DNA from 2 places in the Anaerostipes sp. CAG:276 genome. Region 1 is predicted to be linked to the other one. Evidence: predicted binding sites of a transcription regulator. Region 1 holds the regulator's gene; the other holds the start of a gene.
The links. The regulator Rex, encoded in region 1, represses fermentation and respiration genes when NADH is low (regulators of the CRP and FNR family bind a similar motif). The targets are predictions, from matches to a motif close to ATTGTTAANTANTTAACAAT.

Region 1 (3,418 bases):
TCCAGGTGGTTGGTAGGCTCATCAAGAATCAGAAAATTGGCATGGGAAAGCATAAGTTTCGCAAGAGATACCCGTCCCTTTTCACCGCCGCTTAAGGAAGAAACAAGTTTAAAGACATCTTCTCCTTTAAAAAGGAAAGCAGCCAGTGTATTTCTGATTTTTGTGTTGGTCAGTTCCGGAAAGGAATCAGATATCTCCTCGAAGATTGTCTTATCCGGATGCAGGTTGTCCTGTGCCTGATCGTAATATCCGATGGAAACTTGGGAACCGAGCTTAATCAGTCCTTTGTTTTTGGCAATTTGTTTGCAGATGATTTTTAACATCGTAGTCTTGCCGGTTCCGTTGGCGCCGATCAATGCCACGCGCTCACCGCGAAATATTTCAAAATTTATATCGGAAAACAGCATATGCGGCCCGAAACTTTTTTCCAGATGTTCCACCGTTAAGACATCGTTTCCGCTGATCACCGACGGTTCGATGGCAAAGCGCATTTTTCCGTCGACTTCCACAGGCTTTTCGATCACATCAATTTTGTTCAGCATCTTTTCACGGCTCTCGGCCCGGCGGATGGATTTTTCCCGGTTAAATTGTTTTAGTTTTTCAATGACCGCCTTCTGGTGACGGATCTCCTGCTGCTGGTTTTCGTACTCCTTCAAGCGGATTGCCTTTACCTGATCCCTTTTTTTAATAAAAGAAGTGTAGTTGCCGTCAAAGAGCATCGCGTGACCCGACTCAATCTCCATGACTTTGTTGACGATCTTGTCCAGGAAATACCGGTCATGGGAGACCAGGATGACAGCGCCCTCATAGTGGCTTAAATAGGTTTCCAGCCACTGGATCGAATCTACATCCAAATGGTTGGTAGGCTCATCCAGGAGAAGGATCTCTGGCTTCATCAGCAGGAGTTTTCCGAGAGCGACCCTTGTCTTTTGTCCTCCGGACAGAGTCTCGATTTTTTTTTGAAAATCTTCCTCTTGAAACCCGAGTCCTTTTAAGATTCCTGTGATCTCACTTTTATAAGCAAAACCGTTTTTCTGTTCAAATAAATGAGTGGCCCTGGTGTATTCCTCCATCTTTTCTTCGAGCTCTGTGCCGCTTAAATGCTTCATCATATGCTCCAGAGAGCGGAGTTTTTTGTCCAGTTCGATCACATCCTGTTTTATGGTCAAAAGCTCTTCATAAATGGTGCGGGAAGAAGTATGGTCCTGATGCTGTGCGAGATAGCCGATATCGGCGTCCTTCTTTTTGTGGATCTCCCCGTCATCGGGTGTCATCTGATCCATGATGATCTTGAGCAGGGTGGACTTTCCGGCACCGTTTAAGCCGATGACGGCAAGCCGGTCCTTTTCATTGATATGAAAGGAAATTCCTTTCAGGACTTCCTGGTCGACAAATGTTTTATGTATATTCTGACAAGATAAAACCATAGTGCACTCCTTCAAAATTTCTAAGCTGTAAAAATTCTTTATAAGCATAACATAATTTCTGAAAAAACGCACTGAAAAGTTTGACAGATATTAGACAATCTTATATAATTTATTTAATTTGAGTAGTTAATAAAATAAGTGGGAGGGTAATAATGTCATCAATGGATAAGAATATATCACCGGCAGTTATAAAGAGATTACCTAGATATTACCGTTATTTGGGGGCTTTGAAAGCAAAAAATATTACGAGGATCTCATCCAAAGAGCTGAGCGAGAGGATGAAAGTAACTGCATCCCAGATCCGGCAGGACCTGAATAATTTTGGAGGTTTCGGGCAGCAAGGATACGGCTACAATGTAGAAAATCTTTACGTGGAGATCGGAAAGATTCTGGGACTTGACAAAAGCAATCAGATGATCATCGTTGGTGCCGGCAATCTGGGGCAGGCATTGGCTAATTATCAGGATTTTAACAATAACAGCATTGGTTTTCAGGTGATTGCGCTGTTCGATGTGAATCCGAAGCTGATCGGCATCACGGTGCACGGAGTGGAAGTGCACGATATTGACGATATGGAAGAGTTTATAAAGAATCATGAGATCAAGATTGCAGCCCTCACGCTTCCGCAGGACCAGGCGCCGAAGATTGCCAAAGATCTTGTGTCGTGGGGCATCAAAGGATTTTGGAACTTTGCCCCTGTGGATCTCACGCTGCCGGACAGTGTGACCGTGGAGAATGTCCATTTGGCAGAAAGCCTCATGACGCTGACTTACAATATTCACAGCAGGGAAGACAGCGAAGGCGCGGAGTAAAGACGGGAGGAACGCCATGATTGTCGGTATAGGAACTGACCTGATAGAAATCGGGCGGGTACAGAAGATGGTGGAGAGAAAGAACCGCCTGAGCCGGATTTTTTCAGAAGAGGAACTGGCATGCGCAGGTTTAAACAGTACGACTCTTGCTGGTAATTTTGCAGTTAAAGAAGCCGTTTCCAAGGTATTTGGAACCGGCTTCTTCGGATTGGAGCCCTATGAGATCGGAGTGTTTCGGAATTCAAAAGGAGCACCTTATGTGAAACTCACAGGCAGAGCCGAAAAAATGGCATCAGATAGGAAGATTACGAAATTTCATGTGTCGGTTACGAACACAGGGGGGCTGGCACAGGCTTTTGTCATAGGAGAGTGTCTATGAAATATGTTTTAAAAAATCAGGAAATGCAGGATGTTGATAAGGAGACCATACAGAAGATAGGGATTCCTGGCCTGGTGCTGATGGAGAGGGCCAGCGAAAAAATTGCCCGAAGGCTCATGGAAACAGTCAGAAAAAATAACAGGATTCTTTCTGTGGCAGGATGCGGAAATAACGGGGGAGATGCGCTGGCTGCGGCCAGAATCCTTCTGGAAGAAGGGTATTCAGTGGATTTTACAGTCGTAGGGGATCTGTCTCAGGCATCCGCAGACTTAAAGACGCAGTACGATATCCTTGCACGGCTTGGATATGAGCAAAAAGAAGAGATAGATTATAAGGATTATGACTGGATTTTGGAAGGACTGTTTGGCGTAGGCCTTTCCAGAGAGGTATCGGGGACATACCGTACTGCTGTGGAAAGGATTAATGGAAGCGGAGCTAAAGTCATGTCAGTCGATATTTCCTCCGGAATCAGCGGGGATACGGGAAAAGTCCTTGGATGCGCCGTAAAATCAGACGCTACGGTGACCTTCGGCGGTCCCAAGGCAGGACATCTGCTCTATCCGGGAAAAGAATATGCGGGCCGGCTGTATGTAGAAAAGATCGGTTTCTTTGATTCTGTTTTGAAGAAACATGCAGGGGGCTTCACATACGATAGGAAAGATTTAGAAAGACTTCCGGGCCGTTTTGCGGATTCTCACAAGGGCACCTACGGAAAAGTCCTGATCATAGCAGGAAATGAGACGATGTCTGGGGCTGCTTATTTTTCGGCAAAGAGTGCCCTGCGCATGGGCAGCGGACTG
Region 2 (3,418 bases), on a different contig from region 1:
CATATCAGATCATGGCACCACTGGTCGTTGCAGACGAGCAGGCCAAACAGAAGTTTATGGAAGAAGAAAGTGTCCGCAACGTCATTGAGATAGCGGAAGGCGCAGATGTAGCAGTGTTTGGGATCGGTGCATTGGATTACAATTCAACCATCATGAATACAGATATTATTCCACCGGGAGAATATGACCGTCTAAAAGATAAAGGAGGGGTCGGCGAGATTCTCTGCCATGTTTTTGACATAGAAGGAAACCTGATTGAAGATTCTTTCAACAAGCGCCTGGTCAGTATTTCATTTGAGAATTTAAAGAAGATACCGATCAGAGTAGGGGTCGCCTACGGCAAAGAAAAGCGGCAGGCAATTCTGGGCGCGCTGAGGGCAGGCATTGTAAATGTCCTGATCACCGATATGCAGGCGGCGGAATATTTGATAGCTGTAGAACAATAAAACACATATTAACATAATTTAAGGAGGTCCAAATGAACAACTTCACATACTCAATTCCAACAAAGATTCACTTTGGAAAGGGACAGATCGCTCATTTATCTGAACTTAGGGAGAGCGGAGAAAAGGTTCTGCTTGTCTATGGAGGCGGCAGCATTAAAAAAGCAGGAATCTATGATACCGCGATGAAGATTTTGAAAGATGCGGGACTTTGTGTGTCCGAACTTTCCGGTGTGGAGCCTAATCCGCGGATAGAGTCTGTGGTAAAGGGAGTAGGAATCTGTAAGGAAGAAAACATTGACATGGTCCTTGCCATCGGAGGAGGAAGTGTTATCGACTGTGGGAAAGTTATAGCAGCCGGAGCCTGCAGTGAAGAAGATCCATGGGAACTTGTTTTACACCCGGAAAAGATCACTGCCGCACTGCCGATTTACTCTGTGCTTACATTGGCAGCCACCGGATCTGAAATGGATAAGTTTGCGGTAATCTCCGATCTCAAGAAAAATGAAAAATGGGGAACAGCCAGTGAGCATATGAAACCAAAGATGTCTATTATGGATCCGGAGTATACATATTCTGTTTCCAAAAAGCAGACGGCAGCAGGTACAGCAGATATGATCAGTCATATTTTTGAAAATTATTTTACCAATGTGTCCAATGCTGATGTACAGGCACGGTTTGCGGAGGGTCTCTTAAAGAACTGCTTTTACTATGGGCCTGTTGCGCTGGAACACCCGGATGATTATGATGCCAGGGCCAATCTCATGTGGACATCCAGCATGGCGATCAACGGCATTCTTTCAGACGGAGCCGAAGTTGCATGGTGTGTACATCCCATGGAGCACGAATTAAGTGCATTTTATGATATCACCCACGGGGAGGGACTTGCAATCCTCACACCTCACTGGATGGAGTTTGCACTGAATGAAGCTACGGCGAAGAAATTTGCAGACTACGGAAGAAATGTCTGGAATCTGCCGATGGCAGAAGATGACATGGAGACAGCGAGAAAGGCCATCAACTGTACGAAGGAGTTCTTTAAAGACATGGGGCTTCCTTCTACATTGAGAGAAGTAGGAATTGATGAAACCTATTTTGATGTCATGGCAGAAAAAGCGGCGGCGGGCTGTAAAGGCTCTTATGTGGAACTCACGAAGGAAGATATCGTTCACATTTATGAAAATGCATTATAGGGTCAGAGCAAAATAACAGAAAAAGGCCGGAGTCCTGCGAATGGAACCCGGCCTTTTCCAGTCCGCGAAAAAATACAAAACATTACAAAGTTATTGAGATAATTTCTTGTTTTAATTTTAACAATATGATAAAATAAACTAGAGCAAATGAGCTTAAAAACATTACTTACATATGAGTGTGGAATGTTTATTATTTATTCACTGAAAGGAGTTTCAACATGATTTATTCACATGAAGTAGAACAAATGTGTACTGTAGCTCAGGGTGTAAACCACGGAGCTGCTCCGATCCCTGAAGAAGCAAAATGGATCAGTGCAAAAAACGTAACTGATATTTCCGGGCTGACTCACGGTATTGGATGGTGTGCACCTCAGCAGGGGGGATGTAAGTTAACTCTGAACGTAAAAGAAGGAATTATCCAGGAAGCATTGGTAGAGACTATCGGATGTTCTGGTATGACTCACTCAGCTGCCATGGCATCTGAAATTTTACCAGGAAGAACAATTTTAGAAGCATTAAATACAGACTTAGTATGTGATGCTATCAATACAGCGATGAGAGAACTGTTCTTACAGATCGTATACGGAAGAACCCAGAGTGCTTTCTCTGAGGACGGGCTTCCAATCGGAGCAGGGCTTGAAGATTTAGGAAAAGGGTTAAGATCTCAGGTTGGTACTATGTACGGTACACTGAAAAAAGGACCTCGTTACCTTGAAATGGCTGAAGGATATGTTACAGGAATCGCTTTGGACGAAGAAGATCAGATTATCGGATACCAGTTTGTAAGCTTTGGTAAGATGATGGACTTCATCAAGGCAGGCGATGACGCTCAGACAGCTTTAGACAAAGCAAAAGGTCAGTACGGCAGAGTAGATGATGCTGCTAAAATCATTGACCCGAGAAATCAATAGGAGGTAACGAACATGGCTTTATTTGAATCATATGAGAGAAGAGAGAAACAAATTCTTGCTGTATTAAAAGAATATGGTATTAATTCTATTGAAGAAGCTGCTGAAGTTACAAAAGCTGCAGGATTAGATGTTTATTCTCAGGTAGAAGGCATCCAGCCGATCTGTTTTGAAAATGCAAAATGGGCTTACACCGTAGGTGCTGCCATTGCAATCAAAAAAGGCTGCACAAGAGCTGCTGACGCTGCTGCTGCAATCGGTGAAGGACTTCAGGCATTCTGTATTCCCGGATCTGTTGCAGAACAGAGAAAAGTAGGTCTTGGACATGGTAACTTAGGTAAGATGCTTCTGGAAGAAGAGACAGAATGTTTTGCATTCTTAGCAGGACATGAGTCTTTTGCAGCAGCAGAAGGTGCGATTGGTATCGCTGAAAAAGCGAACAAAGTACGCCAGAAACCACTTCGTGTTATCTTAAATGGTCTTGGAAAAGATGCTGCACAGATCATTTCCAGAATCAATGGATTTACATTTGTTGAAACTAAGATGGACTACTCCACAGGAAAAGTAGAAGAAGTATTCAGAAAATCTTACTCAGAAGGACTGAGAGCAAAGGTTAACTGCTACGGTGCAAATGATGTAACAGAAGGTGTTGCTATCATGCACAAAGAAGGTGTTGACGTTTCTATCACAGGAAACTCTACGAACCCAACACGTTTCCAGCACCCGGTTGCAGGTACATACAAAAAAGAATGTATCGAGCAGGGTAAAAAATACTTCTCTGTTGCATCCGGCGGTGGTACAGGCCGTACACTCCATCCGGACAACATGGCTGCAGGACCGGCTTCTTATGGTATGACAGATACTATGGGACGTA

Region 2: the regulator Rex is predicted to act here: its motif matches at 1,742-1,761, upstream of QVP35_RS11505 (iron-sulfur cluster assembly scaffold protein).

What each region holds. Positions count from the first base shown of each region.
Region 1 is NZ_FR889177.1:29,934-33,351, reverse strand. Features, by position in the region: gene QVP35_RS02760 (ABC-F family ATP-binding cassette domain-containing protein) at 1-1,427, opposite strand, end outside; gene QVP35_RS02755 (redox-sensing transcriptional repressor Rex) at 1,580-2,239, shown strand; gene acpS (holo-ACP synthase) at 2,256-2,618, shown strand; gene QVP35_RS02745 (bifunctional ADP-dependent NAD(P)H-hydrate dehydratase/NAD(P)H-hydrate epimerase) at 2,615-3,418, shown strand, end outside.
Region 2 is NZ_FR889198.1:47,770-51,187, forward strand. Features, by position in the region: gene QVP35_RS11495 (sugar-binding transcriptional regulator) at 1-446, shown strand, start outside; gene QVP35_RS11500 (iron-containing alcohol dehydrogenase) at 479-1,636, shown strand; gene QVP35_RS11505 (iron-sulfur cluster assembly scaffold protein) at 1,855-2,547, shown strand; gene QVP35_RS11510 (GGGtGRT protein) at 2,560-3,418, shown strand, end outside.